Regions from separate parts of the Streptomyces sp. CG4 genome, predicted to be linked through region 2. Evidence: predicted binding sites of a transcription regulator. Region 2 holds the regulator's gene; each other region holds the start of a gene.
The links. Region 2 encodes HrcA, which represses chaperone genes, less so after heat shock. Its sites were predicted from a motif close to TTNGCACTCNGNNNNNCNGAGTGCNAA; they were not measured.
Positions count from the first base shown of each region.

Region 1: groL (chaperonin GroEL) is a predicted target of HrcA. The motif match lies at 4,371-4,397, and genes of this name have one in related genera.
Region 3: groES (co-chaperone GroES) is a predicted target of HrcA. The motif match lies at 2,124-2,150, and genes of this name have one in related genera.

Region 1 is NZ_CP163525.1:5,325,849-5,333,751, forward strand. Features, by position in the region: gene AB5L52_RS24260 (trehalose-6-phosphate synthase) at 1-693, opposite strand, end outside; gene AB5L52_RS24265 (glucosyl-3-phosphoglycerate synthase) at 768-1,712, opposite strand; SAM riboswitch class I at 1,873-2,028, shown strand; gene thrC (threonine synthase) at 2,046-3,323, shown strand; gene AB5L52_RS24275 (MoaD/ThiS family protein) at 3,320-3,595, shown strand; gene AB5L52_RS24280 (cold-shock protein) at 4,028-4,234, shown strand; gene groL (chaperonin GroEL) at 4,560-6,182, shown strand; gene AB5L52_RS24290 (Uma2 family endonuclease) at 6,273-6,953, opposite strand; gene AB5L52_RS24295 (hypothetical protein) at 7,013-7,828, opposite strand.
Region 2 is NZ_CP163525.1:6,482,319-6,490,221, reverse strand. Features, by position in the region: gene AB5L52_RS29635 (PDZ domain-containing protein) at 1-309, opposite strand, end outside; gene AB5L52_RS29630 (hypothetical protein) at 444-998, opposite strand; gene AB5L52_RS29625 (VOC family protein) at 1,224-1,616, opposite strand; gene AB5L52_RS29620 (16S rRNA (uracil(1498)-N(3))-methyltransferase) at 1,632-2,384, opposite strand; gene AB5L52_RS29615 (nitronate monooxygenase) at 2,381-3,499, opposite strand; gene dnaJ (molecular chaperone DnaJ) at 3,612-4,748, opposite strand; gene hrcA (heat-inducible transcriptional repressor HrcA) at 4,749-5,765, opposite strand; gene AB5L52_RS29600 (MBL fold metallo-hydrolase) at 5,928-6,650, shown strand; gene AB5L52_RS29595 (DUF3097 domain-containing protein) at 6,685-7,500, shown strand; gene AB5L52_RS29590 (Uma2 family endonuclease) at 7,478-7,903, opposite strand, start outside.
Region 3 is NZ_CP163525.1:3,919,027-3,926,929, reverse strand. Features, by position in the region: gene AB5L52_RS17700 (methyltransferase domain-containing protein) at 1-12, opposite strand, end outside; gene AB5L52_RS17695 (polysaccharide deacetylase family protein) at 103-1,089, shown strand; gene AB5L52_RS17690 (polysaccharide deacetylase family protein) at 1,155-1,955, shown strand; gene groES (co-chaperone GroES) at 2,297-2,605, shown strand; gene groL (chaperonin GroEL) at 2,729-4,354, shown strand; gene AB5L52_RS17675 (ester cyclase) at 4,425-5,132, opposite strand; gene AB5L52_RS17670 (SDR family oxidoreductase) at 5,208-5,981, opposite strand; gene AB5L52_RS17665 (MOSC domain-containing protein) at 6,091-6,759, opposite strand; gene AB5L52_RS17660 (LysR family transcriptional regulator) at 6,840-7,739, shown strand; gene AB5L52_RS17655 (WhiB family transcriptional regulator) at 7,892-7,903, opposite strand, start outside.

The DNA.
Region 1 (7,903 bases), 1.2 Mb from region 2:
CGCGTCCGCCCAGCGCGTGGTCAGAAAGGCCGCCCGGTCCGCGCCCAGGATGCCGCTCAGCAGCGCGGCCGCGATGTCGTCGGGCAGCAGCCGGAAGTAGTCCGGCGGTGCCCACGGCGTGTGCGAGAAGTGGCCGATGCGCAGGTCGGGGCGGAGCACCCGGAGCATCCCGGGCACGAGGCACAGGTGGTAGTCCTGCACCAGCACCGCCGCCCCGTCGGCCGCCTCCTCGGCCAGCGCCTCGGCGAACGCCCGGTTGTAGGCCTCGTACGACGCCCACTGCCGCCGGAACTCCGTGTCGAAGACCGGCGCCAGCGGGGTCTGGTACAGCATGTGGTGGACGAACCAGAGCACCGAGTTGGCGATGCCGTTGTAGGCGTCGGAGTGCACCCGTGCGTCGATGTCGAGCATCCGCACCCGCTGCCCGCCGGTGTCCTCGGCCGGCAGCAGTCCGCCGGCCGCCCGCCGTACGGCCGCCCGGTCGCCGTCGCCGAGCGCCGCGCACACCCACACCGAGCCCGCGTCCGCCCCGATGGCCGACAGCCCCGAGACCAGCCCGCCGCCGCCCCGCTTGGCGCGCAGCGAGCCGGCCCCGCCGGCCCCGCCGTCCTCGTAGACGGTGTATGAAACCGGGCCGCGGTTGGACGCGACCAGCACCCGAGCCTTCTCGGCAGCACCCTGCGTGGAAGCCATGGTCCACAACCTAGCCCGGCCCGGAAACGCTCAAACGTACGGATGGGCCCGGCGCGCGGACGTATACGACCGGTTCACGCCACCTTGCGTTCGGCGTACTCGGCGATCTCCGCCATCGGCGGCCGCTCCTCGGTGTCCACCGGGTACGTGCGCGGCTCGAAGCCGTCCGCACCCCGTTCGAACTGGGTCAGCGCGGGGCGGACGAGATGGCCGCGGGCCAGCCGGAGCTGGGCCGTGCGGTAGATGGCCGCGGCCATCCGGCCCAGCGCCTGTCCGTCCTGGTGGCGGTGTTTGCGCACGCCCACGTCCACCTGCGCGAGCGCGTCGAGCCCCACCAGGTGCAGCGCGTCCACCAGCATGCCCAGCTCCACGCCGTAGCCGACGGGGAAGGGGAGCTGTTCCAGCAGGCTGCGGCGGGCCGCGTACTCGCCGCCCAGCGGCTGTACGAAACCGGCCAGCTGCGGCCAGTGCAGATTCAGCAGCGGCCGGGCCATCAGTTCGGTGACCCGGCCGCCCTGCCCCGCCGCCCCGGCGAGCGGACGGTCGTACATGGCCTTGACCAGGTCGACGCCCGGTTCGGTGAGCAGCGGGCCGATGATCCCGGAGACGAAGTCGGAGGAGAACTCGCGCAGGTCGGCGTCGACGAAACAGACGATGTCCCCGCCGGTCACCAGCAGGGAGCGCCACAGCACTTCACCCTTTCCGGGGACCGCGGGAACGCGCGGGAGGATCTCGTCGCGGTGAACGACCCGGGCGCCCGCGCGCGCGGCGACCTCGGAGGTACGGTCGGTGGAGCCGGAGTCGACGACGACGATCTCGTCGACCAGCGGGACCTGTTCCATCAGGTCGTGCCGGACGACCGCGACGATGTCGCCGACCGTCTCCTCCTCGTTGAGCGCGGGCAGCACGACGCTGATCGTCTGGCCCGTGCGCTGCTTGGCGGACAGGATCCGGTGGAGAGGGCGATCGGCCACGGACCAGGAGCGGGTGGCCAGCCAGTGCTCGACTTCTTCCAGCACGGTCTGCGGCTCCTCTCTGTTCGTGATCACAGGGGGTGACCGTGTGATCCATCTCGCGGTTCGGACGACTATCTCAACTCTCCTGGCCGTCGGTTACAGTCTTGAACAACGCCGATGACCATCGCATGTCGGAGGTTCTCGCGCGTTCACAACCGAATACCGCTCATCCAGAGGGGCAGAGGGACACGGCCCGATGAAGCCCCGGCAACCCTCCAGTCGGTACTCGTAGATCCGCAGGGATCGCTCCGCGAGGCTCCCGGCTAGGGAAGGTGCCAAATCCGTCTCATGGCGAGATGCGTCATGAGGAAGATGAGGAGAAAGGGCCTCGCCTCCATGGCTGTGCAGACAGTTGCAAGCAATTCCACCGTCGACCTCGGTCCCGCAGCGGCCCTGAGCTGTCGCGAGTGCGGGCACCGCGTCCCGCTCGGCCCGGTGTTCGCCTGCGAGGAGTGTTTCGGCCCGCTGGAGACCGCCTACGACTTCTCCGGCTACGACACCGAAGAGCTGCGCCGCCGTATCGAGGCCGGCCCGGCGAACATCTGGCGCTACGCCCCGCTGCTGCCCGTCCCCGCGGACGTGGCCGACAAGCCGAACCTGAACCCGGGCTGGACCAAGCTCGTCAAGGCCGACAACCTCGCCCACGAGCTGGGCGTCACCGGCGGCCTGTACGTGAAGGACGACTCCGGCAACCCGACGCACTCCTTCAAGGACCGCGTCGTCGCCCAGGCCCTGGAGGCCGCCCGCGCCTTCGGCTTCACCACGCTCTCCTGCTCCTCGACGGGCAACCTGGCCGGTGCCGTCGGCGCCGCCGCGGCCCGCGCCGGCTTCCGCTCCTGCGTGTTCATCCCGCACGACCTGGAGCAGGGCAAGGTCGTCATGGCCGCGGTCTACGGCGGCGAACTGGTCGGCATCGAGGGCAACTACGACGATGTGAACCGCTTCTGCTCGGAGCTGATCGGCGACTCGGCCGGCGAGGGCTGGGGCTTCGTCAACGTCAACCTGCGGCCGTACTACGCGGAGGGCTCCAAGACCCTCGCGTACGAGATCTGCGAGCAGCTCGGCTGGCGGCTGCCCGACCAGATCGTGATCCCGATCGCCTCCGGCTCCCAGCTCACGAAGATCGACAAGGGTCTGAAGGAGCTGATCGAGCTGGGTCTGGTCGAGGACAGGCCGTACAAGATCTTCGGTGCGCAGGCCGAGGGCTGCTCGCCGGTGTCGACGGCCTTCAAGGCCGGCCACGACGTCGTACGGCCCCAGAAGCCGAACACCATCGCCAAGTCCCTCGCCATCGGCAACCCGGCCGACGGCCCCTACGTCCTGGACATCGCGCGCCGCACCGGCGGTGCGGTGGAGGACGTGACGGACGAGGAAGTCGTCGACGCCATCAAGCTGCTGGCCCGCACGGAGGGCATTTTCGCCGAGACCGCGGGCGGAGTGACCGTCGGCGTGACGCGCAAGCTGATCAAGAACGGCGTCCTGGACCCGACGAAGACCACGGTCGTCCTCAACACCGGCGACGGCCTGAAGACCCTCGACGCGGTGGCCGGTACCGGCCTCACCGCCACCATTCGCCCGACCCTGGACTCCTTCCGAGAGGCTGGCCTCGCATGAGCGTGACCGTTCGCATCCCCACCATCCTGCGCACCTACACCGGCGGCCAGGCCGAGGTCGCCGCCGAGGGCGCGACCCTCGCCGAGGTCATCGAGGACCTGGAGAAGAACCACACCGGGATCGCCGCGCGCGTCCTGGACGACCAGGGCAAGCTGCGCCGGTTCGTCAACGTCTACGTCAACGACGACGACGTGCGCTTCGAGCAGGGCCTTCAAACCGCGACGCCCGACGGCGCGGGTGTCTCGATCATTCCGGCGGTGGCCGGCGGCTGATCGTTACCTTGGGTAACTAGAGTTACTCATTGTTCATCGAATTGCCTCCTCCGTGAGAGAAGCGGAGGGGGCAATTCTGCGTGATTGAGCGCGGTACAGTTGGGGAACCCGGTCGCCGCCTTCGGGTCGCGAGCCCCGGATTCATGCCGCAAGCCCGACAAGAAGTAGCCAAAGTATGCGGGTTTTATGCGGCATTTGTGATGTTTGCGTGGCCCGACTTGCCCCGAAGTCGGGCGAATTCTCACCACATTCCGGACCGTTCCCGTCCAGAATTCTCGTCCGATTGACCTGTTGCAGACGGCAGTTGGGCAGATACATTCAGCCGCGGTCGACGCGTTCCGGCGCACGCCCCCGACCGATTTGGGGGGTGAGGTCTGACCCGGGTCCGCGAAGTGTGGATCTGTGCAAGGGCCAGTAATAGGGGAGTTAGGCATGGCTCAGGGCACCGTCAAGTGGTTCAACGCGGAGAAGGGGTACGGCTTCATCGCGGTCGACGGTGGTGCGGATGTTTTCGTCCACTACAGTGCGATCCAGATGGACGGTTACCGCACCCTGGAAGAGGGGCAGCGGGTCGACTTCGAGATCTCGCAGGGCCAGAAGGGTCCGCAGGCGGACATGGTCAAGCTGGCGACCAGCTGAAGCACGCGTCGGCTGACAGCGACGTTCTTCTGTTCGACTTCGAAGGGTCCGTACCTCCTGGGGTGCGGGCCCTTCGGCATGCCCGGCGCCCCCTGTTCGCGCGCGGCTGAGCGAGGTCCCCGGCAGGCGCTGGGCGCTTGCACTCGGGGGTGCCGAGTGCTAATCATTGGCGTTAGCACTCTGAAGGTGAGAGTGACAAAGAAGGACCGGGTCGGTGAGGCCCGCAGGCCACGTGGGGCAGGGAACCACAGGCCGGCGAGCCGTCCGTCGCGGGCGCGGGCGCGGTCCGAAGGAATCACCCCCAGTCCTGGAGGGACCACTTCACATGGCCAAGATCATCGCGTTCGACGAGGAGGCGCGGCGCGGCCTCGAGCGCGGCATGAACCAGCTCGCGGACGCCGTGAAGGTGACGCTCGGCCCCAAGGGTCGCAACGTCGTCCTCGAGAAGAAGTGGGGCGCCCCCACGATCACCAACGATGGTGTCTCCATCGCCAAGGAGATCGAGCTCGAGGACCCGTACGAGAAGATCGGCGCCGAGCTGGTCAAGGAAGTCGCGAAGAAGACGGACGACGTCGCCGGTGACGGCACGACGACCGCGACCGTCCTGGCCCAGGCCCTGGTCAAGGAGGGCCTCCGCAACGTCGCCGCCGGCGCCAACCCGATGGCGCTGAAGCGCGGTATCGAGAAGGCCGTCGAGGCCGTCTCCGCCGCCCTCCTGGAGCAGGCGAAGGACGTCGAGACCAAGGAGCAGATCGCCTCCACCGCGTCCATCTCCGCCGCCGACACCCAGATCGGCGAGCTGATCGCCGAGGCCATGGACAAGGTCGGCAAGGAAGGCGTCATCACCGTCGAGGAGAGCAACACCTTCGGCCTGGAGCTTGAGCTCACCGAGGGCATGCGCTTCGACAAGGGCTACATCTCCGCCTACTTCGCGACCGACATGGAGCGCATGGAGGCGGCGCTGGAGGACCCGTACATCCTCATCGCCAACTCCAAGATCTCCTCGGTCAAGGACCTGCTCCCGCTCCTGGAGAAGGTCATGCAGTCGGGCAAGCCGCTGCTGATCATCGCCGAGGACGTCGAGGGCGAGGCCCTGTCGACCCTGGTCGTCAACAAGATCCGCGGCACCTTCAAGTCCGTCGCCGTCAAGGCCCCGGGCTTCGGCGACCGCCGCAAGGCCATGCTCGGCGACATCGCCATCCTCACGGGCGGCGAGGTCATCTCCGAGGAGGTCGGCCTCAAGCTGGAGAACGCGACCCTGGACCTCCTGGGCCGCGCCCGCAAGGTCGTCATCACCAAGGACGAGACCACCATCGTCGACGGCGCCGGCTCCTCGGAGCAGGTGGGCGGCCGGGTCAACCAGATCCGCGCCGAGATCGAGAACAGCGACTCGGACTACGACCGCGAGAAGCTGCAGGAGCGCCTGGCGAAGCTCGCCGGCGGTGTCGCGGTCATCAAGGCCGGTGCCGCCACCGAGGTGGAGCTCAAGGAGCGCAAGCACCGCATCGAGGACGCCGTCCGCAACGCGAAGGCCGCCGTCGAGGAGGGCATCGTCGCCGGTGGTGGCGTGGCCCTGCTGCAGGCCTCCTCGGTCTTCGAGAAGCTGGACCTGGAGGGCGACGAGGCGACCGGCGCCAACGCCGTGAAGCTCGCCCTGGAGGCCCCGCTGAAGCAGATCGCCGTCAACGGTGGTCTTGAGGGCGGCGTCGTTGTGGAGAAGGTGCGCAACCTGGCCGTCGGCCACGGTCTGAACGCCGCCACGGGCGAATACGTCGACATGATCGCCGAGGGCATCATCGACCCGGCGAAGGTGACCCGTTCCGCCCTGCAGAACGCCGCCTCCATCGCCGCGCTGTTCCTCACCACCGAGGCCGTCATCGCCGACAAGCCGGAGAAGGCCGCCGCGGCCGCTCCGGGCGGCATGCCGGGCGGTGACATGGACTTCTGATCGACCTGACGGTTGATCGCCTGTCCTACGGACCGAGGGCGGTACCCCCAGCTTCTGGCCGGGGGTACCGCCCTCGGGCGTTTGCCGAGGTCAGTCGGCGTAGTCCTTGAGTTCCTCGGTGTCCAGGGTGATGCTCACCGGCGGTGGGAGTTCGACGGTGGCGCCCCAGGGGTAGGACGGGGACTGCTGGTAGCGGCCGTCCTTGGGCTCGCTGAAGACGGTGAGGGTGTTGTTGTCACGGTCGATGAGGAGGTAGACGGGGATCTCTGCCGTCGCGTACCCGATCGGCTTGTCGATGCGGTCGCGTTGGTCGGTGTCGCGGTCGTGGGAGGTGATCTCCACGGCCATCAGGATGCCGTCAGTTGCAGACCAATCCCCGCGCCCCTTGAAGTGGCCCTTCGGCGCGAGGGCGCCATCTGTGCGGGCGCGACCGTTGCGGTAGGCCTCGGCCTTGACACCGGACTCGGGGTAGAGACGTAGGTCAGGGCGATGCTGCATGCACTGCTCCTGGAGCCAGACGAAGATCTCGTTGTGGTTGCCGTCCGGCATTGCCTTGACTACTACCCTTCCGTTGACGTATTCCAGCCGCACGGTTTCTGGAGCGACTTCAGCCAGTTCCTCGAACTCCTCAACGTCAAGCGGCCCGTGCCTTACGCACAGGCGGCCGCCGAGGAATTCCAGCCGGTTCTGCAGCTCCCTGGGAGCCCTGCGGACGAGTTCCTCGAAGTCCTCGACGGACATCTGCGGGCGCTCAGCGGTGTCAGGGGTCATGGCGTCGCCTCCTTCCTCCCATCGTGCCCCAGGGCGGTGTCGTCGGACCGTAGGAGCGGTCATGCGGGTGTCCTTTCACGTCGTCGTAGGGACATCGCAGCGCGGATCTCGGATGCGTGGACTTGGACCGCCGAAGCGGGCAGGGGCGCGTTGGAGTGCGTCGGCGCGCGTTCGCCCCGGCAGCCGCCGCACACACCCCCCGCCAGTGCTTCCGGCCGCCCCGGCACCCCGCACTCCGCGCACTCCAGCACCCGGCGCGCTGGGCGGCGGACCGGTTCCGGGGGGAGTTTGTCGATCAGGCGGCGGCGGACCAGGGCGGCCGGGTGGTGGACCGGGGAGGGCAGTCCCTCGGTCAGGGCGCGGAGTACGACCTCGTCGGTGGCCTCGCGCGCGAACCACCCCTCCACCAGCGGGGCGAGGGCGGCGCAGTCGGCGGCGGAGAGGGACAGGACCGGGGCCGTACGGCCCAGGGCGGCGAGGAGGATGTGGGCTCGGGAGCGGGTGGGGCCCGACCGATCGGGTGGATCCTCCGGTACGTCGCCGCGCGTGAAGGCCGCCCACCAGCCGTCGTCGCGTGCGGTACGGGACCACCACGATCGGGTGATCCAGCGCGAGCTGCCGCCTTCCGTCTCCAGCCGCTCCCTTCCTCGGCGTAAGTGCCCTGCCGCCTGAAGGCGGTTGAGCGCTGTGCGGAGTGCGCACTGGCCGTACGGGAGCTGCTTGGCCAGCGTTTTCACCGAGATGTCGGCGCCGTCGGGGAGACGGCCGACGTACGCGGCGATGGCTGCTTCGCGGGGCGGGAGGTGCGCGAAGTCGTGGTTGGTGCGGGGGCGTTGGTCTGATGCCGAGCGCTTGCCGTAACCCGGATTGGCCATCGGGTGGGGGGGGGAAGCGTGCGCGGGCAGGGAGACAGCACTAAGCTTGGCGTCAGCCACGGGATCGGGTCCTGT
Region 2 (7,903 bases):
GGCGTGCGCCCAGGTGTGCCGGAAGCTGGCCCGGCCCTGCGCGCCGATCGCGAGCACCCGCCCGTCGGCGGTCCAACCACGCACCTCGGTACGGGAGTTCCCCCAGTACGTCAGCCGGGTGGCGGGGCCGCCGTCGACGGAGGCGACATGCACCTCGGGGGCGCCGTCGCGGGTGGAGGTCCAGGCGAGGGACCGGCCGTCCGGGGATATCCGGGGCACGGTCACCGGCATGTTGTCGGCGCTGACCCGCCAGGCCCGGCCGCCGTCGAGGGGCGCGAGCCACACGTCGTCCTCGGCGGCGAACGTCACCAAGTCGCCGTGTACATGGGGGTATCGGAGATAGGCGGAGGACGTCGTGGTTCGCGTCGGTGTACCCTGGGTCACCCCGTCACTGTACGCAGTGACCGGTGTACCCCGCGCCCCTTCCGATCACTTGCCCGCGGTCACTTTCCGGCGGCGGGCCAGCAGGTGGGGTCGCCCTTGCACCAGACCGTCTCGGTGACGGTGACCGTCACGGTGGGCCGCCCGCCGCCGGGGTGAGAGGTGGGCGGCGTATACGTCGGTCCGGGTGTGGCAGCGCAGTCGCCGAGCCCGTCGACGTGGAACACCTGCCTGCCGCCGACCTTCGCCGTGAGGTCACCGCGCACACAGGCGCCGTCGACGGCCTTGGTCACCTTCCCGGTGACGGTGATCTTCCGCCCGTCCCTGGTCCGGCCCTGGCAGTCGACGGAGACGACGGTGGTCTCGGTCGGCGAGGGCGTCCCGCCCGCCGCGCTGCCGCCGCCGTAGTCGCCGGTGCAGGTGAGCCAACTCACATCCACGTGCTGCCGTTTCAGCGCGGCCGTCGAGGTCGTCTGGGTGGTGTAGGCGGCGGTCGCGGAACCGAGACCCCCCGGCTGACACGCCACCACGGCCCCCGCACCCACCACGACCAGCCCGGCAACGGCCACCACCCGCGCCCCGCGCCGCCCGCGCCGAATCCATCCCAAAGCCCCCATGCTGGGCAGAGTGCCACCGGCGCGGGCGAGACGGAAGGCCGCATACGGCCACTCACCCGATTCGGGAGCGGCAGCGCCCCCGAAGGGGCGCGGGGCTGTATCGATATGCGGCTCCGCAGCGATGGGGGTGCCCCCGCTTGAGCGAAGCCGAGAGTGGGGTAGCGATCAGCCACAACGGCGCCACAGCCGCCGGATGGCATGTCGCGGCACCCCGGCAAGCGCCTGTCAGCCCCTCAGCAACAGCCACTCCTGGAGCTCGACCAGGTTGCCCTCCGGGTCCTTGAGATGGGCAACCCGCATCCTGTCGGTCATCGGCGCAGGCTCGCGCAGCATCGTCGCACCACGGCCGATGATCTCCGCGACGTAGGCGTCCAGGTCGTCGACGCGCAGGACGACCAAGGAGCGATGCCCGCAGGCGCTCTCACCCAGTTCGTCCAGGATCTCGGCCATCATGGCCCGGTCCTGCAGCGCGATCCCGGCGGAACCGGTGTGCGGGCTGAACTTCTCGTACGGGCCCTCGGTCGCCCCGGACTGCGGCTTGAGGCCGAGGACGTCGGCGTAGAAGCGGTAGCAGACGGCGAAGTCGGTGACCAGGAGCCGGACTTGGGCGAGTTCCACGATGTCCCCCAGGTGTCAGGACCAGCGGCCGGTGCGGCCCAGCAGCAGGGCCGCGGCGGCGGTGCCGGCGGTTGATGTACGCAACACGGTGGGACCGAGCACATACGCCCCGGCGCCCGCCTCCTCGAAGAGCGCCAACTCGTCCCGGGCGACGCCGCCTTCGGGGCCGACGACCAGCACGATCTCGCCCTGCGTGGGCAGTTCGGCACTCGCCAGCGGCCGGCTCTCGTGCTCGAAGTCGGAGTGCAGCACGCCCGCGAAGTCGGCGCGGGCGAGAAGCGCGGCCACCTGCTTGGTGGTTGCCGCGTCCGCGACCTCAGGGAAGCGCAGCCGGCGGGACTGCTTGCCGGCCTCGCGCGCGGTGGCCCGCCACTTGGCGAGCGCCTTCAGCCCCCGGTCGCCCTTCCACTGGGTGATGCACCGGGCGGCCTGCCAGGGCACGATCGCGTCGACGCCGGTCTCCGTCATCGTCTCCACGGCCAGCTCGCCGCGGTCGCCCTTGGGGAGGGCCTGGACGACGGTGATCCGGGGGCTGGGTTCGGGTTCCACCGGGAACTCGAAGGGCTCGACGACCATGTGGTCCTTGCCCGAGACGCTGACGACGACCCCGGCCGCGCCGCGCCCCCGGCCGTCCGTCAGCACCACCTGCTCGCCGGGCTGGAGCCGCCGTACCGAGACCGCGTGCCGCCCCTCGGGGCCGTCGACGTCGACGACCGAGCCGGGGCCCACGCCCTCCAGCGAGTCGACGACGAACACCGGCGCGGTCATCGCGGGCCGCCCTGGGCCGACAACGCTGTCCTGGCGGCGTCGAGTTCCTCGGCGAGCACCTCCACGAGCCGCCCGGCCGGCAGCTCGCGGGCCATCCGGTGGCCCTGGCCCGCCCACAGCGACAGGCCCTGCGCGTCCCCGGCCTTGGCGGCGGCCTTGCGCAGCGGCGAGGTCAGGTGGTTGATCTCGGGATAGGCGGCGGGCGCGTACGGGCCGTGCTCGCGCACGAAGCGGTTGACCAGTGCGCGCGCCGGCCGGCCGGAGAAGGCGCGGGTCAACTCGGTGCGCGCGAACAGGGGGTTGGTGAGCGCCTGCTTGTGCACGGCCTGGGCGCCGGACTCGGGGGTGGCGAGGAAGGCGGTGCCCAGCTGGGCCGCGCTCGCGCCGGCCGCGAGGACGGCGGCGATCTGGCTGCCGCGCATGATGCCGCCGGCGGCGACGACCGGGATGCGCACGGCCTCGCGGACCTGCGCGACCAGCGACAGCAGTCCGATGCCGGAGCCGTCGTTCGCGGGGAGGTCCCGGTGGGTGCCCTGATGGCCTCCGGCCTCCACGCCCTGTGCGATCACCGCGTCCGCACCGGCCTGCTCGACCGCGCGGGCCTCCTCGGCGGTGGTGGCGGTGACCAGGGTGAGGGTGCCGGCCCGGCGCAGCTTGTCGAGCACCTCACGGCTCGGCACCCCGAAGTGGAAGGAGACCACCGGTACCGGGTTGTCGAGGAGTACGGCGAGCTTGGCGTCGTAGCCGTCGTCCCGGCCGCTGTCCGGGTCGCCCAGCTCGGTCTCGTACCAGGCGGCCTCGCCGGCCAGCTGGTGGGCGTAGACCTCCACGGCGCCGGAAGGGGACGCGGCGTGAGCCGCTCCGGTGGAGCCGGTGCTTGCACCGGGGTACTCGGCTTGCGGCATGAACACGTTGACGCCGAAGGGGCGGCTCGTGAGCCCCCGGAGCTGCTTGATCTCCTGGTACATGCCGTCGGCGGTCTTGTACCCGGCGGCGAGAAACCCGAGGCCGCCGGCCTCGGAGACGGCGGCGGCGAGCTGCGGGACGGAGACGCCGCCCGCCATGGGGGCCTGCACGATCGGGAGGGGGAAGAGATCGGTCAGCGCGGAGGACATGACCGCATGTTGTCACGTCCTTTGAACAAGTCCGAATCCGGGCTTCCCACGGCATAGGACAGGGGCATACCGGGTGCCGGAGCACCGCCGTACGCCCCTGTCCGGCAACGGCTCAGCGACCGTTGAAGGCATCCTTCAAGCGCGAGAACAGCCCCTGCTGACCCGGCTGGAACTGGCCCTGCGGCCGCTCCTCGCCGCGCAGCTTGGCCAGCTCGCGCAGCAGGCGTTCCTGCTCGGGGTCCAGCTTGGTCGGCGTCGTGACCTCGACATGCACGATGAGGTCACCCCGGCCGCCGCCGCGCAGGTGCGTGACACCGCGGTTGTGCAGCGGGATCGACTGGCCGGACTGGGTGCCGGGCCGGATGTCGACCTCCTCCATGCCGTCGAGCGTCTCCAGCGGCACCTTCGTGCCGAGCGCCGCCGCGGTCATCGGGATCGTCACCGTGCAGTGCAGGTCGTCGCCGCGCCGCTGGAAGGTCTGGTGCGGCAGCTCGTGGATCTCGACGTACAGGTCACCGGCGGGACCGCCGCCGGGGCCGACCTCGCCCTCACCGGCGAGCTGGATCCGGGTGCCGTTGTCGACACCGGCCGGGATCTTCACGGTGAGCGTGCGACGGGAGCGGACCCGGCCGTCGCCCGCGCACTCGGGGCACGGGGTCGGCACGACCGTGCCGAAGCCCTGGCACTGGGGGCAGGGCCGGGAGGTCATGACCTGGCCCAGGAAGGACCGGGTGACCTGCGAGACCTCGCCGCGGCCGCGGCACATGTCACACGTCTGAGCGGTCGTGCCGGGCGCCGCGCCCTCGCCGTTGCAGGTGTTGCAGACGACCGCGGTGTCGACCTGGATGTCCTTGGTCGTCCCGAAGGCCGCCTCGTCCAGCTCGACCTCGATCCGGATCATCGCGTCCTGGCCGCGCCGGGTGCGCGAGCGCGGGCCGCGCTGCGACGCCGTGCCGAAGAACGCGTCCATGATGTCGGAGAAGTTGCCGAAGCCACCGGCGCCGAAGCCGCCCGCACCGGCGCCGCCCGCCTGCGAGAGCGGATCGCCGCCGAGGTCGTAGACCTGCTTCTTCTGCGGGTCCGACAGCACCTCGTAAGCGGCGTTGATCTCCTTGAACCGCTCCTGGGTCTTCGGGTCGGGGTTGACGTCCGGGTGCAGCTCGCGCGCGAGCCGACGGAACGCCTTCTTGATCTCATCCTGCGACGCGTCGCGGCGCACGCCGAGAACGGCGTAGTAGTCCGTGGCCACTTACGACTCCGCCAGGATCTGTCCGACGTACCGTGCCACTGCGCGTACCGCTCCCATCGTTCCCGGGTAGTCCATGCGGGTCGGTCCGACCACGCCGAGCTTGGCAACCGCCTCGCCGCCCGAACCGTAACCGACCGACACCACGGAGGTGGAGTTGAGTCCCTCGTGGGCGTTCTCGTGCCCGATGCGCACCATCACGCCCGGATCCTTCGCCTCGCCCAGGAGCTTGAGGAGCACGACATGCTCCTCCAGGGCCTCCAGAACGGGCCGGATCGTGAGGGGAAAGTCATGTCCGAAGCGGGTGAGATTGGCGGTTCCGCCGATCATCAGCCGCTCCTCGTTCTCCTCGACGAGTGTCTCCAGAAGGGTGGAGAGCACCGTCGAGACCGTACCGCGGTCCTCCGGCTCGAAGGCGTCCGGCAGGTCCTCGACCAGCCGCGGCACGTCGGTGAACCGGCGGCCCGCGACCCGGCTGTTCAGCCGCGCCCGCAGATCGGCGAGGGAGGTCTCGCCGAAGGGCGCGGGGCAGTCGACCATCCGCTGCTCGACCCGGCCGGTGTCCGTGATCAGCACGAGCATCACGCGCGCCGGGGCGAGCGAGAGCAGCTCCACATGCCGGACGGTGGACCGGGTCAGGGACGGGTACTGCACGACGGCGACCTGCCGCGTGAGCTGCGCGAGCAGCCGCACGGTCCGCGCCACCACATCGTCGAGATCGACGGAGCCGTCCAGGAAGTTCTGGATCGCCCGCCGCTCGGGCGCGGTCATCGGCTTGACGCCCGCCAGCTTGTCCACGAACAGCCGGTAGCCCTTGTCGGTGGGGATGCGCCCGGCACTGGTGTGCGGCTGGGCGATGAACCCCTCGTCCTCCAGGGCCGCCATGTCGTTGCGGACGGTCGCCGGGGAGACCCCGAGGTTGTGCCGCTCGGTCAGGGCCTTCGACCCGACCGGCTCCTCGGTGCCGACATAGTCCTGGACGATGGCGCGCAGCACCTGAAGCCTGCGTTCACTCAGCATTCGCGCGCACCTCCAGCACGTCGTCCCCTCTGCCTCGCGGTCCGTCCGCCTGGCACTCTTCACATGCGAGTGCCAGCGTTCCCGGGCCCAGTGTACGGCTGTCGGGTACACCCAGGGCAAGGTCGGTGCGGTCACGGCGGCTCGTGGAGCTAGCGTCGCGGTATGACGGTGACTTGGGAAGAGCTGGGCTGGGAACGGCTGGCCGACGGGGTCGGCCGGTGCCGGCTGCCGGGCTGGGACTGCACGGCCGGGCTGGTCCTCGGGCAGGGTACGGCGCTGATGGTGGACGCCGGCTCCAGTCTGGCCGAGGGCGCGCGGCTGCGGGCGCAGGCCGAGGCACTGGCCGACGGCCGTGTGACCCATCTCGCGCTGACCCACCCCCATTTCGACCATGTCTTCGGGGCGGCCGCGCTCGCGGGGGCGCAGACGTACGGGGCGGTGGGCGTCGACGTGGTGTTCGCGTACGAGCGCGAGGAGCTGCGCCTGGACGCCGTGCGCAACGGACTCGCGGTGGCCGACGCCGACGAGGCGGTGGACGCGCTGGTGCCGCCCGGCCATCCGGTCTCCGGCGAGTGGACGCTGGACCTCGGCGCCGGCCGCCAGGCGCTGCTGGCGAACGTGGGCCCGGGGCACACGGCCCACGATCTCGCGGTGCTGATCCCGGGCTCTCCGGAGGTGGTCTTCTGCGGCGACCTGGTCGAGGAGTCCGGCGAGCCCCAGGCCGGCCCGGACGCGGTCCCGTCCCGCTGGCCGGACGCCCTGGACCGGCTGCTGTCCCTGGGCGGCGAGGACGCGCTGTACGTACCCGGTCACGGAGCGGTGGTGGACGCCGCGTTCGTCCGACGCCAACGCGACGAGCTGGCCACTCGCTTCGGCGTGTCGTGAGCGCGGCCGTACGGCTTCTCCTATCGTCACTCGAATGCGCCAGTACTCCGCCGACCTGACCCCGCCGTGGAAGAAGCAGCAGCCGGTGCCGGAGGTACCGGCGGAGCCCGGCCTGGTGGTCGAGGAGCCTGGCACCGGCTTCTGCGGCGCGGTGATCCGCTGCGAGGCCGGCACGGTGACGCTGGAGGACCGCTTCGGCAAGCACCGGGTGTTCCCGCTGGAGCCACGCGGCTTCCTGCTGGAGGGGCGCGTCGTGACGCTCGTACGACCGCCCTCCGGCGCTCCGGTACGGCCCACCCGTACCGCCTCCGGCTCGGTCGCCGTCCCCGGCGCCCGCGCCCGTGTGGCCCGCGCCGGCCGCATCTACGTGGAGGGCCGGCACGACGCGGAGCTGGTGGAGAAGGTCTGGGGCGACGACCTGCGCATCGAGGGCGTGGTCGTGGAGTACCTGGAGGGCGTGGACGACCTGCCGTCGATCGTGTCGTCCTTCGCGCCGGGTCCGGACGCGCGCCTGGGCGTGCTCGTGGACCACTTGGTGCCGGGCACGAAGGAGTGGCGGATCGCGGAGTCGGTGACCAGCGCACACGCGCTGGTGGTCGGCCACCCGTACATCGACATCTGGGAGGCGGTGAAGCCGGCCGCGCTGGGGATCGAGGCGTGGCCGAGGGTGCCGCACGGCCAGGACTGGAAGACGGGCGTGTGCCGGGCGCTGGGCTGGCCGTCGGAGAACACCGGGGCGGTGTGGCAGGCGATCCTGAAGCGGGTGGGGTCCTACAAGGACCTGGAGCCGGAGTTGCTGGGGCGGGTGGAGGAGCTGATCGATTTCGTTACGGGTAGCGGTGGGGCCTGACGTCGGGGAAGGTTCCGAACTCGCTGGTTTTCAGCTCGACACCCAGGACATCCAGCATCAGCGGCCGGCCGAACTTCTCGATGTACTGCGCCCGGTAGTTGGCGTCCTCGCCCTTTCCCTCGGGCTTTGTGAACAGAACGCACTGCGCCATGATCGGATCGATGACGAGATAGGCGGGCACGTTGCCTGCGGCATAGATCGAACGCTTGACGGCGTAGTCGCGGTGCACGCTGTTCTTGGAAACGACCTCGACGACCATCGTGATCAGTTGGCACGGCAGCAGACGCCCCGAATCGGGCAGGACGTCACGCGCCACGACCACGAGGTCCGGAACCGGCTCACTCGCCTCGTCGACGAGGTCCACGTCCTGGGTCTGAAGCGGATACCAGCGATCCAACGGAAT
Region 3 (7,903 bases), 2.6 Mb from region 2:
GAGGTCGTTCACCGGGTCATTGTGGGCCAGTCGGTGGATCGTCGCCTTCCGGCGGCGGTGTCGGCCCGGCCGCCGGAGTCCGGGCTGGGAGGATCCGGCACCATGCGAGCAGTCGTACAAGACGATGAAAACGCTACAAGAAGGTCATTTTTCGGTCGTCTGGTCCGGAGCTGCGGAGCCGTCGCGCTTGCCTCCGCCGCCCTCCTCTCCGGCTGCGCCGGCGGCGCCGTATCCCACCCCGCGCCCAGCCAGGGCGGCTCCGGCCAGGGCGGTCCCAGCCAGGGCGGCCCCGCTGCATCCCGCCCCGCGCCCGGCCATGGCGGCCCCGGGCAGGCCCTGAGCCCCGAGGCCCGGCGGACTGCCGCACACGCCCAGCTGGTCGCCGCCGCCAAGCGCTGGGGGCTGGACCGCGCGCCGCTGGCGCCCCCGCCGCCGCCCGCGAAGAAGCCGCGGATCACCGCCCGGTCCGGCTTCGAGGTGGACCACCAGGAGGACTGGAATCTGCCCCCGGTCTTCACCACGATCCCCACCCAGCAGAAGATCGTCTTCCTCACCATCGACGACGGCTCGAACAAGGACCCCAGGTTCCTGCGGATGATGCAGGACCTGAAGATCCCGTACACCGCGTTCCTCAGCAACTACCTGGTCGAGGACGACTACGGGTACTTCCGCACGATGCAGTCCTACGGCCACACCCTCAACAACCACACGCTGCACCACCCCTACCTGCCGGCGCTGTCCTACGAGGACCAGAAGACCGAGATCTGCGACATGCAGGACATCATGGAGAAGCAGTTCGGCAAGCGCCCGACGGTCTTCCGCCCGCCCTACGGCAACTACAACCAGGACACCCTGCGCGCCGCCAAGTCCTGCGGCATCAAGTACGCGCCGATCTGGAACGAGGAGGTCTTCGTCGACCACTGGGAGTACCGCGAGGACGACCAGAAGATGCGCCGCGGCGACATCGTCCTCACCCACTTCCGCGGCCGCTCCGACTGGAACGGCACGATGATCGACGACATGCGCCGCTTCCTGAACAAGGTCACGCGCGAGGGCTACGCCGTGGCCCGCCTGGAGGACTACCTGTGAGGCCGGGGAGGCGCCCGCGGGCGGCGCGCACGCGGACCGGCTGCGGGCGCCGCCCGTGCCGCCGCCTGGCCGCACTCCTCGCCTCGGCCCTCCTCCTCGGCGGCTGCGCCCAGTCCGTCGACCCCATCGAACGCCTCGGCAAGAAGGCCGCCGAGGGCGTACGCCCGCACGGCCCCACCCCCGACCAGAGCTTCCGACGCTGGGGCCTGGCCGAGCCCCTCGCCCGCCCGCCGCGCCCCGCCGCCCGCGCCCTGGCCCTCGCCCCGCAGACCGGCGGCCGCGCCCTGCCCCGCGTCGTCGACCACGTCCCCACCCGCGACCGGGTCGTCTTCCTCACCTACGACGACGGCGCCGAGCAGGACCCCCGGTTCGTCGACATGGTCCGCGAACTCCGGCTGCCGGTCAGCATGTTCCTCACCGACAGCGCCGCCGGCCCCGGTTACGGCCACTTCGCCCGCCTGCGCAAGCTGGGCGCCGGCATCCAGAACCACACCCTCGACCACCGCACGCTGGCCGGACTGCCGTACGCCGGACAGCGCGCCGAGATCTGCGGCCAGCAGAGCAGGCTCAGATCCCGCCTCGGCGTACGCGCCCGTCTCTTCCGCCCGCCGTACGCCTCGTACGACACCACCACGCTGCGCGCGGCGGCCGACTGCGGCATCTCCGCGATCGTCCTGTGGCGCGCCGCGATGACCCCGACGGACCTCGTCTACACCCACGGCACACACCACCTGCGCCCCGGCGACATCATCCTGGTCGGCCCGGACGAGACGACGGGGGTGTCGTCGCGCGAGCGCACGACCCGGGTCCTGCGGAGGGTGCAGCGGCGGGGGCTGACGGTCGGCAGGCTTGAGGACTATCTGTAGGGCGCTTTCCGGGGCAGGCCCGCAAGAACCGGCCTGCCCGGTGCTGGGGGCGAGGCCGTTCAGGCCGAAGCGGGGGTGTGGCGGCGGCAGCCCCCGGCGACGGCGGGGCGGCACCGTGCGCCAAAAGGGACCGCGCGCCGACAATCTTCGGCCGACGCGCCGCAGGGATTGGCACTCCGCTTGACCGAGTGCTAACTCCCGCCATAGTCTCGGCTCTGGCACTCCGCAGGTGAGAGTGCCAAAACGCGACGGGCAGGTCCGGCACCCGCGACGACGGATCGACCTGGTCGCCACCTCAGACAGTCAAACCCCGTGAGATCTCCGAAGGGGGAGGTCGGATCGTGACGACCACCAGCTCCAAGGTTGCCATCAAGCCGCTTGAGGACCGCATCGTGGTCCAGCCGCTCGACGCCGAGCAGACCACCGCCTCTGGCCTGGTCATCCCGGACACCGCGAAGGAGAAGCCCCAGGAGGGCGCCGTCCTCGCCGTGGGCCCGGGCCGCTTCGAGAACGGCGAGCGCCTGCCGCTCGACGTCAAGGTCGGCGACGTCGTCCTGTACAGCAAGTACGGCGGCACCGAGGTGAAGTACAACGGCGAGGAGTACCTCGTCCTCTCGGCTCGCGACGTGCTCGCGATCATCGAGAAGTAATCACCTCGAGCAAACCTTTGCTCCTGAGCTGCGCCCCTGGCCCCCGCGACCGATAACGAAGCCGGGCGTCCGGGGCGCAGTTGTCTTTCCACCCATTAGCTTTCCGAGAGGGCTCCCGCTGTCATGGCGAAGATCCTGAAGTTCGACGAGGACGCCCGTCGCGCCCTCGAGCGCGGCGTCAACAAGCTGGCCGACACGGTGAAGGTGACGATCGGCCCCAAGGGCCGCAACGTCGTCATCGACAAGAAGTTCGGTGCCCCCACCATCACCAACGACGGTGTCACGATCGCCCGTGAGGTCGAGATCGAGGACCCGTACGAGAACCTCGGCGCGCAGCTGGTGAAGGAGGTGGCGACCAAGACCAACGACATCGCGGGTGACGGCACCACCACCGCCACCGTGCTCGCCCAGGCGCTGGTGCGCGAGGGCCTGAAGAACGTCGCCGCCGGCGCTTCCCCGGCCGCCCTGAAGAAGGGCATCGACGCCGCCGTCAAGGCTGTCTCCGACGAGCTGCTGGCCACGGCCCGCCCGATCGACGAGAAGTCCGACATCGCCGCCGTCGCCGCGCTGTCCGCCCAGGACCAGCAGGTCGGCGAGCTGATCGCCGAGGCGATGGACAAGGTCGGCAAGGACGGTGTCATCACCGTCGAGGAGTCCAACACCTTCGGTCTGGAGCTGGACTTCACCGAGGGCATGGCCTTCGACAAGGGCTACCTGTCGCCGTACTTCGTGACGGACCAGGAGCGCATGGAGGCCGTCCTCGACGACCCGTACATCCTCATCAACCAGGGCAAGATCAGCTCCATCCAGGACATGCTGCCGCTGCTGGAGAAGGTCATCCAGGCCGGCGCCTCCAAGCCGCTGCTGATCATCGCCGAGGACGTCGAGGGCGAGGCCCTGTCGACCCTGGTCGTCAACAAGATCCGCGGCACCTTCAACGCCGTCGCGGTGAAGGCCCCCGGCTTCGGCGACCGCCGCAAGGCTATGCTGCAGGACATGGCGGTCCTCACCGGCGCCACGGTCATCTCCGAGGAGGTCGGCCTCAAGCTCGACCAGGCCGGTCTGGACGTGCTGGGCTCCGCCCGCCGCGTGACCGTCACCAAGGACGACACCACGATCGTCGACGGCGCCGGCAAGTCCGAGGACGTCCACGGCCGCGTTGCGCAGATCAAGGCCGAGATCGAGAACACCGACTCCGACTGGGACCGCGAGAAGCTCCAGGAGCGCCTCGCGAAGCTGGCCGGCGGCGTGTGCGTGATCAAGGTCGGCGCCGCCACCGAGGTGGAGCTGAAGGAGAAGAAGCACCGTCTGGAGGACGCCATCTCCGCGACCCGCGCCGCGGTCGAGGAGGGCATCGTCTCCGGTGGTGGCTCCGCGCTGGTCCACGCCTCCAAGGTCCTTGAGGGCAACCTCGACAAGACCGGCGACGAGGCCACCGGTGTCTCCGTGGTCCGCAACGCGGTCGTCGAGCCGCTGCGCTGGATCGGCGAGAACGCCGGCCAGGAGGGCTACGTCATCGTCTCCAAGGTCAAGGACCTGGACAGCGGCCAGGGCTACAACGCCGCCACCGGCGAGTACGGCGACCTGGTCAAGGCCGGCGTCATCGACCCGGTCAAGGTGACCCGCTCCGCCTTGGAGAACGCCGCCTCCATCGCCTCCCTGCTGCTCACGACCGAGACCCTGGTCGTCGAGAAGAAGGAAGAGGAAGAGCCGGCCGCCGCGGGCCACGGCCACGGCCACGCCCACTGAGCCAAGCGCTCCTGAGCGAAGGCCCGGCGCCCCTTGCGGGGTGCCGGGCCTTCGCCCTGTCCGTCCAGCCCTAGTGCTCCAACTCGTCCAGTGCGCCCAGCTGTTGCATCAGCCCGAGCTGGTCGTGCTGCCACCAGGTCTCGGCGATCTTGCCGTCGCCGCGGAACCGGAACAGCGTCATCCCGGTCATGGTGACCAGCCGGCCGGTGGCCGGGATCCCCAGGAAGTCACCCTTGTGCGTGGCGTTCCAGGTCCACCGCGCGCAGGCCCGGTCGCCCAGCGCGAACACGTCCTCGACCGTGAACGTGAAGTCGAAGCCGCCGCGCCACATCCGGTACTCGCTCAGGGTGTTGTCCAGCCCGATGGTGTCGCTCGGATTCACCGGGTCGTGGCTGTGGATGTCCTCGTCCAGCAGATCGTTGAGCGGCGGCAGTTCACCCGGCGCCTGAAGCACCGCGAAGAACCGCCGTACGGTGTCCTCGGCCAGCCGCTCGTCGCGTACGACGTCCAGATCGGTGAACGTCGGTGTCTCGTCGCACAGGGCGACCAATCCCTGGAAGATCTTGTCGGTCTCCGGGAGGTGCGAGTTCCGCATCGCCTCCTCGTAGGACGGGAACTCCACCACTTCGACGATGTGCGACGCGTCCGAGCGGTCCTTGCCGACCAGCGCGTGCGTCGCCGTCCGCTTCCCCTTGGTCTGTGCGACCCAGTCGTCCATGAGCCGGTTCATCTCGTCCAGCCGGCTCGTCCTGCACTCGATGAGCTGCACGAAGGTCATGACGCCGCCTCCCGGCCCCCCTGACCCGGATGTCCACCCCCATCTTCGCACCGGGACGGCAGCGCCACCCGTTCGCTACTGCGGCCCGTACTTGCGTCCGGTGCGCGAGGAGATCCCGCCCATCAGCCCGCGCGGGGCGACCTTCACCAGGCCCATCAGCGCCTTGTAACGGGGGTCGGGGATGGACAGCGACTTGCCGCGCGCCAGATCGGCCAGGGCCGTCGCGACCAGCTTGTCGGCGTCCAGCCACATCCAGCCCGGGATGTTGTCGGTGCCCATCCCGGCCCGCTGGTGGAACTCGGTGCGCACGAAGCCGGGGCACAGCGCCATCAGCCGGACACCGCTGCCGGCCAGGTCCCTGGCCGCGCCCTGGGTGAACTGCACGACCCATGCCTTGGAGGCGCCGTAGGTGCCCCGCGGTACGAAGGCGGCCACGGAGGCGACGTTGACGATCCCGCCCCGGCCGCGCTCGCGCATCGCCCCGGACGCCGCCGAGGTCAGCCGGAGCACCGCCTCGCAGTGCACCTTGAGCATTTTCAGCTCGTCGGCCATCGGGACCTCCAGATAGCGGCCCTTGTTGCCGAAGCCGGCGTTGTTGACCAGCAGGTCGACCGGGTTCTTCCGGTCGCCGAGGCGGTCGGCCACCGTCTCGATGCCCTTGTCCTCGGACAGGTCGGCGGTCAGCACCTCCACCTCGATGCCATGCCGGTCGTGCAGTTCGGTCGCCTGTTCGCGCAGCCGTCCGGTGTCCCGGGCCACCAGGACGAGGTCATGCCCGTCAGCCGCCAGCCGCCGCGCGAACGCGGCACCGATCCCCGCGGTCGATCCCGTAATCAGAGCCGTTGTCATGGCCCAAGGGTAGTGACCCGGAGCCGGGGCGTCCGCTGCCCGCGGGCCCGGGCGCCGCGCGCGCGTCCGCTGTCCGTGGGGCCCGGGCGGCCGTCCGGCCGACGGCCTTTCAGCCCTCCTGCTCGGCCACGTACTTGCGCGCCTTCGCCAGTGCCTCCGCGGGCAGCGCCTCGCCCGCCGCGAGCAGTCGCGGCAGCAGTTCCCGCTCGGTGGTGACCGCGCGGAACTGCATCGCGACCGTCACCCCGTGGTCCGGCCGGTGCACGATCTCGACCGGGTCCCCCGCCCGCACCTCGCCCGGTTCGATCACCCGGAGGTAGGCGCCCGTTGCGCCCTTCTGCGTGAATCTCCTGACCCAGCCGCGCTCGCCCACATGGCCCTGGAACGTGCGGCACGGGATCCGGCCCGAGGTCACCTCCAGCACCACCTCGGCGCCGATCCGCCAGCGCTCGCCGATCAGCGCCCCGGACAGGTCCAGGCCCTCCGTGGTCAGGTTCTCCCCGAAGCAGCCGTTGCCCAACGGCCGGCCCGTCTCGCGCTCCCAGGCGTCGAGATCCTCGCGCGCATAGGCGTACACCGCCTGGTCGTCCCCGCCGTGATGCCGCAGGTCGCACACCGCGTCCCCGGCCAGCCCGCTCGCCCCCACGCCCTTGGGACCCGGCGCCGTCACCCGCACCGGCCCGTCGACCGGACGCTTGTCGATGCCTGTCACACCGTCCGCCTGGTCCGTGTACGCCACCGGCCGGGGCCGGCCCAGATTGACCGAGAGAACCTTCATATCCGCACGGTACGACACCCCGCCTCAAAGCGCCGACCGAATATCGCGCGCCATCTCCAAGCGAGTCTTATACTCGAAGGGTGATCGAGGCCCGTCATCTCCGTGTCCTGCGTGCCGTCGCCGCCACCGGCTCCTTCTCGGCGGCGGGGCGCGAACTGGGCTGTACCCAGCCCGCCGTGAGCCAGCAGATGAAGGCCCTGGAGACCTCGGTCGGCACCCCGCTGCTGGTCCGCAACGGCCGCGAGATGCGGCTGACCCAGGCCGGGGAGGCCCTGGTCAGGCACGCCTCCGGCATCCTCGCCGGGCTCACCGCGGCCGAGGAGGAGGTCGCCGCCATCGCGGGCCTGCGGGCCGGCCGGGTCCGGCTGGTCTCCTTCCCCAGCGGCAGCTCCACCCTGGTCCCCACCGCACTGGCCGCCCTGCGCGCCGCCCACCCCGGCACCCGCGTCTCCCTGGAGGAGGCCGAGCCTCCGAAGTCCGTGGAGCTGCTCCGCGAGGGTGACTGCGACCTGGCCCTGGCCTTCCGCTACGAGGGAGCGGCGGTCGCCGAGGACTGGGACGACCTGGTCGTACGGCCCCTGTTGACCGACCGCCTGGTCGCGCTGGTGCCCGAGCGGCACCGCCTCGCCCGCGCGGAGGCCGTCGCCATCGGCGAGCTGGCCCAGGAGCCCTGGATCGCGGGCTGCCCGCGCTGCCGCGGCCAGCTGGTCGAGGTGTGCGAGGGGGCCGGTTTCACCCCGCGCATCGACTTCGCCACGGACGACTACCCGGCGGTGGTCGGCCTGGTCGGCGCGGGCCTCGGAGTCGCGGTCCTGCCGCAGCTGGCGGTGGAGTCGGTACGGCCCAGGGGTGTGCGCACGGTGCGGCTGGAGCCGGCGGTGCGCCGCGAGATCGTCGGCCTCACCCTGCCCGACCTGGCACAGGTCCCGGCCGTGGCGGCGACGCTGGAACAGCTGGCCCGCGCGGCCGGTCGCTCCTAGAGGAGGGCGCGGCAGCGGGCGCGCGGCGGCAGAGCGCAGCGGCAGAGACGAGGGCACGCGCGTGGTGATGCGGCGTGCCCTGGTGGAGGGAAAGAGCGCACCCGGCGCGCCGGGGAGTCACTCGACACGCCAGGAATTGCAGAAACGTTCCTTCAGTGGTTCGG